One region of the Kribbella sp. NPDC048928 genome, then DNA from elsewhere that is predicted to be linked to it. Evidence: riboswitches for the same ligand, from Rfam matches in the RefSeq annotation. Region 1 holds a riboswitch; the other holds the start of a gene.
The links. A riboswitch is a leader RNA that binds a small molecule or an ion and turns the genes downstream of it on or off. The one in region 1 is predicted to bind S-adenosylmethionine.
Positions count from the first base shown of each region.

Region 2: linked by a shared signal. The riboswitch ahead of thrC (threonine synthase) and the one ahead of ACGFI6_RS15620 (aminotransferase class V-fold PLP-dependent enzyme) in region 1 are both predicted to bind S-adenosylmethionine.

Region 1 covers NZ_JBICUC010000003.1:463,219-466,617, forward strand. The annotation lists gene ACGFI6_RS15615 (prolyl oligopeptidase family protein) at 1-550, shown strand, start outside; gene ACGFI6_RS15620 (aminotransferase class V-fold PLP-dependent enzyme) at 572-1,936, opposite strand; SAM riboswitch class IV at 1,954-2,067, opposite strand; gene ACGFI6_RS15625 (DinB family protein) at 2,165-2,680, shown strand; gene ACGFI6_RS15630 (DUF6351 family protein) at 2,756-3,399, shown strand, end outside.
Region 2 covers NZ_JBICUC010000013.1:1,026-4,424, reverse strand. The annotation lists gene ACGFI6_RS39695 (zinc-dependent alcohol dehydrogenase family protein) at 1-303, opposite strand, end outside; gene ACGFI6_RS39690 (ubiquitin-like small modifier protein 1) at 319-597, opposite strand; gene thrC (threonine synthase) at 594-1,853, opposite strand; SAM riboswitch class I at 1,867-2,006, opposite strand; gene ACGFI6_RS39680 (cation:proton antiporter) at 2,072-3,298, opposite strand; gene ACGFI6_RS39675 (DNA-3-methyladenine glycosylase family protein) at 3,320-3,399, opposite strand, start outside.

The DNA of each region.
Region 1 (3,399 bases):
GAACAAGCAGAACGTGTTCGACGACTTCATCGCGGTCGCTGAGCACCTGCGGGACACCGGAGTGACCACACCGGAGCAGCTGGCGATGCACGGTCGTAGCAACGGTGGCCTGCTCGTCGGTGCAGTCATGACGCAACGGCCCGACCTGTTCGCGGTCGCCCTGCCCGGTGTAGGCGTACTGGACATGCTGCGATTCCACCTGTTCACAGTGGGAGCGGCGTGGGCGTCCGACTACGGTCTGCCCGACGACCCGGACCAGTTCGCGGACCTGCTGGCGTACTCGCCTCTGCACCGCGTGAGCGACGGTACGGCGTACCCGGCGACTCTCGTGGTCACAGGTGACCACGACGACCGGGTGGTCCCGCTGCACAGTCACAAGTTCATGGCGGCGCTCCAGCACGCGCAGGCCGGTCCGCAGCCGGTCTTGACCCGAGTGGAAGTCAACACCGGCCATGGCTTCGGCAAACCTGCCGCGATGGTGGCGTCGGAGTGGGCCGATCTACTGGCGTTCGCTGCTCACCATGTAGGTCTCGTACCGCCTGAGCAGTAGGAGGGCCTGCGTGGGATTAAGTCACCAGATCCGCGGTGCGTGGAGGTCGCGGGGGTCGTCGGACGGCTGACAGCCGTGGGCGCTCTCCGCGTACTCCGTCCGCGGGCCGGTGGTGGCCAGCGTGCGTACTGCGTTGACGAGCCGGTCGACGTGCTCGCGGGTCGTCCCGAGGCCGAGGCTGGCGCGTACCGCCGTGCCGTGCTCCGGGGAGCCGGCGAGCAGGTGACCGACCAGCGGGTGCGCGCAGAACTTGCCGTCGCGGACGCCGATGCCGTACTCGGCGCTGAGCGCCGCGGACACCAGGGTCGAGGTCAGTCCGGCCACCGTGAAGCAGACGGTGCCGACGCGGTCCGCCTCCTCGCCGAAGATCGAGTACGTCGTGACGCCGTCGAGCTGTGCGAGCCCGGTCCGGAGACGGGCCAGCAGGCTGCGCTCGTGCTGTTCGATGGCGTCGCGGTGCTTCGTGATCGCGGCACACGCGCTCGCCAGCGCGATGGCGCCGATGACGTTGGGGGAGCCGCCCTCGTGCCGCGCCGGGCCGGTCGACCAGACGACGGTGTCGTTGGTGACGGCGTGCGTCGCGCCACCGCCGTACAGGTACGGGTCGGCGGCGTCGAGCCAGTCGGAGCGGCCGATCAGCGCGCCGGCACCGTACGGCGCGTAGAGCTTGTGACCGGACAGCGCGACCCAGTCGACGTCCAGGCCGGCGATGTCGACCGGGCGGTGCGGGGCCAGCTGCGCCGCGTCCAGGCAGACCCGCGCGCCGTGCGCCTTCGCCACCTTGGCGATCTCGGCGATCGGGAAGATCTCGCCGGTCACGTTCGACGCGCCGGTGATGACGACCAGCCGCGGACCCTCGGGCGCCTCGCGGAGAGCGTCGGCGACGGCCGACACGGCCTCGGTCTGCCCGGCCGGTGCCGCCAGCCGCACGGTCCGCTCGGCGGGCCAGGGCAGCAGGGCGGCGTGGTGCTCGGACTCAAACACGATCACCGTCGCGTCGGCCGGCACCGCGTGCGCCAGCAGGTTGAGTGAGTCGGTGGTCTGCCGGGTGAAGATCACCTGGTCGTCCTGGCGGGCACCGACGAAGGCATGCACCTCGGTGCGGGCCCGCTCGTACCACTGGGTGGTGATCCGGGAGGCGTAGCCGTTGCCGCGGTGCACAGAGGCGTACGACGGCAGCGCCGCCTCGACGCTGGCCCGCACGGACTCCAGACACGGGGCGCTCGCACCGTGGTCGAAGTTCGCATAGTCGGTGACCCGGCCGTCGGCGAGCGGGACCAGCAGGTCCGCGCCGACGGTGGCCGGGATGGTGCCGGTGGGCTGCCGGGTGACGGCCGGCCGCGAGGTCGTCGTACTGGCCGGCTCGAGAATGGAGAGGATCGACATGACGCTGCTCCCAGGGAAGTCCGCACTTGCCGAACGGGGTATCCGCACGGCCTGGTCTTCACCCGGGGCACCCCACCGCGGAGGAGGGTTGCCGGCCAGCTAGCCGGGGCTTGTCGCTGACACTCATGACCTGCCGAGAACGGTAACGAACGGGACACGCCTGCCGCCAGTGCCTATCTCATGTGATGAGATGTCTGCACACATCGTGGACAACCCTGAGGAATGCCGATGACCTGGAGCGCACCCGACGTCGAGCGGCCGGACGGCTCGCTGACCGCACCCGAGCGCGACCTGCTGCAGGGTTACCTGGATTTCTATCGCAGCACCCTGCTCGTCAAGTGTGCGGGGCTGACCCCGGACCAGCTGGCGGAGCGGCCGTCGCCGCCGTCGAACCTGTCGCTGCTCGGTCTGATCCGGCACCTCACGAAGGTCGAGCGGATCTGGTTCCGGATCCACTTCGCCGACGAGCCGGCCGAGCCGCTGTTCGCCCCGGAGCTCGGCAAGGACGCCGACTTCGAGCTGATCGATCCGGCCGACGCGCAGGCCGCGTACGATGGGCTGGTCGCGGAGTGGAAGCTCTCCGACGAGGCGGCCGCCGGGCGCTCGCTGGACGACCGGTTCAGCTTCGGCGGCACCGAGTCGACGCTGCGGATGATCTACATCCACCTGATCGGTGAGTACGCGCGGCACTGCGGGCACGCCGACCTGGTTCGCGAGCAGCTGGACGGCACCACCGGCGCCTGAAAGTGGTCCACCCGGACTGGAAACCGATTGCCGCAGACTCTTCCGGTCATCGACGTACTGTGTTCGACTCGTTACATGAAGCGACCAGCCGCCCTCGTTGCCCTGCTGGCAACGATGCTCGCCGCCGTGCTGGTGACACCTGCCAACGCGGCCTCCGATGTCCGGATCGAGGTCTTGTCCACGCCGCGCGCCGATATGGTCAGCGCCGGCGACGTGCTGCTCGGAATCACCGGGCGGCACCTGGACGACCTCAAGGTCCGGCTCAACGGGAAGGACGTCACCGACGCCTTCTCCCAGCAGTCAGGCAAGCTCATCGGTGTCGTCCGGGGTCTCAAGGACGGCCGCAACACGGTGACCGCCGCGCGGGCGCGGCTCGAGGTCACCAACCACCCACGCTCTGGCCCGCTGCTCGCTGGACCGCACGAGGCTCCGTACGTCTGCGGTACGGCGGACTTCGTCACGCTCGCCAAGGCCAAGCTCGGCCCGCCGTCCGACGCGAACTGCTCGGTGCCGACCCGCGTCGACTACCTGTACCGCTCCACGGTCGACCGCTCGCTCAAGGTCCTCCCGGCGACGAAGCCGGCCGACCTTGCCACCACCACGACGTCCGACGGCCGCACGGTGCCGTACATCATCCGCGTCGAGACCGGGGTGATCAACCGGTCGATCTACGAGTACGCCGTGCTGAACGATCCCGCGGGCGGTGAGCCGAACGTACT
Region 2 (3,399 bases), on a different contig from region 1:
CTGATTTCCCTCGAGGCACTGCTCGCACGTCCCGCACGCGCAGATGAACGGCGTCGTCACCCGATCGCCGACCGCCCAGCCCTCGACTCCCGCCCCGACCGCCGCGATCGTCCCCGCGAACTCATGCCCCGGAACATGCGGCAGCACAATGTCGGAGTCGTGCCCCATCCACCCGTGCCAGTCGCTGCGACACAACCCCGTCGCCTCGACCTTCACGACCACCGCACCGTCGGCCACGGCAGGCTCCGGCACCTCACGGATCTCCGGCAGCCTGCCGTACTCCGAAACCACGACAGCTCGCACCGCAACAACCAGGCGTCAGCAGCCGCCGGCGACCGCCGGGATGATCGAGACCTGGCCGCCGTCCTTGACCGCGGTCTGCAGCCCCTGCGCGAACCGTACGTCGTCGTCGTCGACGTACACGTTCACGAACCGGCGCAGCTCGCCGGACTCGTCGAGCACACGGCCCTTGATCCCCGGGTACGACACGTCGAGCGAGTCGAGCACCTCGGTCAGGGTCGCGCCTTCCGCGGACACCTCGGAGACGCCCTGCGTGTACGGACGCAGAATGGTCGGGACGCGAACACTCACACTCACTGCAGGCCTGCCTTCACGAAGGCGTCGTACGACGCGGGGATGGTCACCTTGGGGCCGACGCGGTCGGCGACGGCGTCGAGCGTCTTCAGCCCGTCGCCGGAGTTGATGATCACGGTCTCGGCCTCGGGGTCGAGCTGCCCGGTCGCGATCAGCTTCTTCAGCGTCGCGACGGTCACGCCGCCGGCGGTCTCGGTGAAGATGCCCTCGGTACGGGCCAGCAACTGGATGCCCTCGACGACCTCTTCGTCGCTGACGTCCTCAATGGCGCCGGCGGTCCGGCGCGCGACGTCCAGGACGTACGGTCCGTCGGCCGGGTTGCCGATCGCGAGCGACTTGGCGATGGTGTCCGGACGCACCGGCTTGACCACGTCGTGGCCGTCGCGGAACGCCTGGGCGACGGGCGAGCAGCCGGTCGCCTGCGCGCCGTACACCTTGTAGTCTGTGGCGTCCACGAGGCCGAGCTTGCCGAGCTCGGTGAAGCCCTTGTCGATCTTGGTCAGCTGCGAGCCGGACGCGACCGGGATCACGATCTGCTGCGGCAGCCGCCAGCCGAGCTGCTCGGCGATCTCGAAGGCGAGGGTCTTGGAGCCCTCGGAGTAGTACGGGCGGACGTTCACGTTCACGAACGCCCAGCCCTCCTCCTCACCGGCGATCTCGGAGGCCAGCTTGTTCACGTCGTCGTAGTTGCCGTCGACCGCGACCAGCGTCCCGCCGTACACCGCGGTGGTGATGATCTTGGGCCGCTCCAGGTCCTTCGGGATGAAGACGACCGAGCGGATCCCGGCGCGGGCGGCGGCCGCGGCGACGGCGTTGGCCAGGTTGCCGGTGGAGGGACAGGCGAAGACCTTCATGCCCAGCTCGCGGGTGGCGCTCAGGGCACTCGCGACGACACGGTCCTTGAAGGAGTGCGTCGGGTTGCCGGAGTCGTCCTTCACCCACAGCTTGCGCAGGCCGAGCTCGCGGGCCAGGTTCTGCGCGTCGATGAGCCGGGTGTAGCCGGGCTCGGTGTTCGGGTAGCTGGCCACGTCGACGGGGACGGGCAGCAGCGGCTGGTACCGCCAGATGTTCTTGGGTCCGGCCTCGATCTGCTCGCGGGTGATCGTCGGGTACTCGTATCCGACTTCCAGCGGACCGAAGCACTCCATACACGCGTAGAACGGGCCGAGCGGCGACTTCGCCCCACAGGCGCGACAGCTCAGGTGCGTACCGTTGCCGAAGGCACCTTCACGGATCGTGTGGGTGGCGGTCTGGCTCATGAGTGAGGTTCCCCTCTCATCTTCCCCGGGAGCCGGATCTCGGCGCGGGACGGATTTGGCACCGGTCCCTCGCTTTCGGCCCGGACGGGCGTACGGCGGGGAGGGTTGCCGGGACGTCAACGGGCCGTTTCCCTCAGTCCCTCTGGATGAGCTCCCCCGAGATTACCCAATCGGGTCCATATTGTGTCTTGTGATCCCACCATCCGAGACGCGCGATCTCAGCCGCGGCGCTCCAGGAACCGCATCACCGGCGTCGCCGCGATGCCGTGCAGGACGACACTCAGGATCACCGTGAACCCCAGCGTCGCCCACAGCCACGGTAGGTCCTCCCGGAAGTGCGCACCGGTCGCGGCGAGGTAGAACACCGACGACACTCCCCGTACGCCGAAGGCAGCCGTCGCCCATCGCTCCGCCCGGCTGAGCTCGCACCGCGCCAGCGCCAGCCACCCGAGCAGCGGACGGACCACGACCACCAGCAGGACGCCGATGGCCACACCGCTCATCGTCAGCGGCCCGAGAAGGCCTGCGGTGACCGCGACTCCGAGCAGCAGCAGGACCATCCACGTGAGGATGTGCTCGAGCTCACCGATGAAGTCGTGCAGCTCGGCGTGGAACTCGTGACGTCGCTCGGCCGATCGCAACGTGAGCGCGGCCACAAAGACCGCGATGAATCCGTAGCCGTGCAGCACCTGCGTGAGGCCGTACACACCCAGCGTCATAGCCAGTGCGAGGACAGGCTCCCGCGACTCAGCGAGCCTGAGGCTGCGAGCGGGTGCCGCGAACGTCATCCGCCCCAGCAACCACCCGGCGCCGAAGCCGACGGCCACCCCGATCACGGTCTTGCCGACCAGGTCCCACGCCGCCCAGTGCACTGGGGAGAAGCTCTTGGTGGCGATGAACACCGCCAGATAAACCAGCGGCGCCGCCATCCCGTCGTTCAGTCCGGCCTCCGACGTCAGGGCGAACCGCACCTCGTCCTCTTCGTCGAGCTCGGCGTCTTCCCCGGTCGCGGGCCCCTCGACCTGTACGTCGGACGCGAGCACCGGGTCAGTCGGCGCCAGGATCGCGGCGAGCAGCAGGGCAGTGGCGGGCGCGATGCCGAGCAGCCAGCCGGCACCCGTCAGTGCGGCGACACCCGCGGGCATCGCGATGAACAGCAGCCGCCAGGTGACGCTCCAGTTCAGCAGGCTGATCGGCCGGTCGATGGCCAGTCCGACGCCCATCAGCGCGACGATGACAGTCAGTTCGGCCAGGTGCTTGGTGATCCCGGGCTCGGCGATCGGGCTCAGGCGGCTCCGGTCGACGGCGAGCCCGAGAAGCATGCCAACACCCAGGAACGCTATCGGCGCGGACACGGCGTACCGGGCCAGGAGCCGCGGCAGGACGGCGCCGAGCAGCAGCGCCAGGCCTGCAACCAGGTACAGCCCGTCCCCGTTGATCGTCATCGCACCGACCAGTGCCCAGGGCTATCTCAGCCGATGCGTGGCGCCCGGCGTGTGGGTCGGCAGCGCCTTGCGGGGGCCGTGGCGGGGGTGGGCGATGCCGG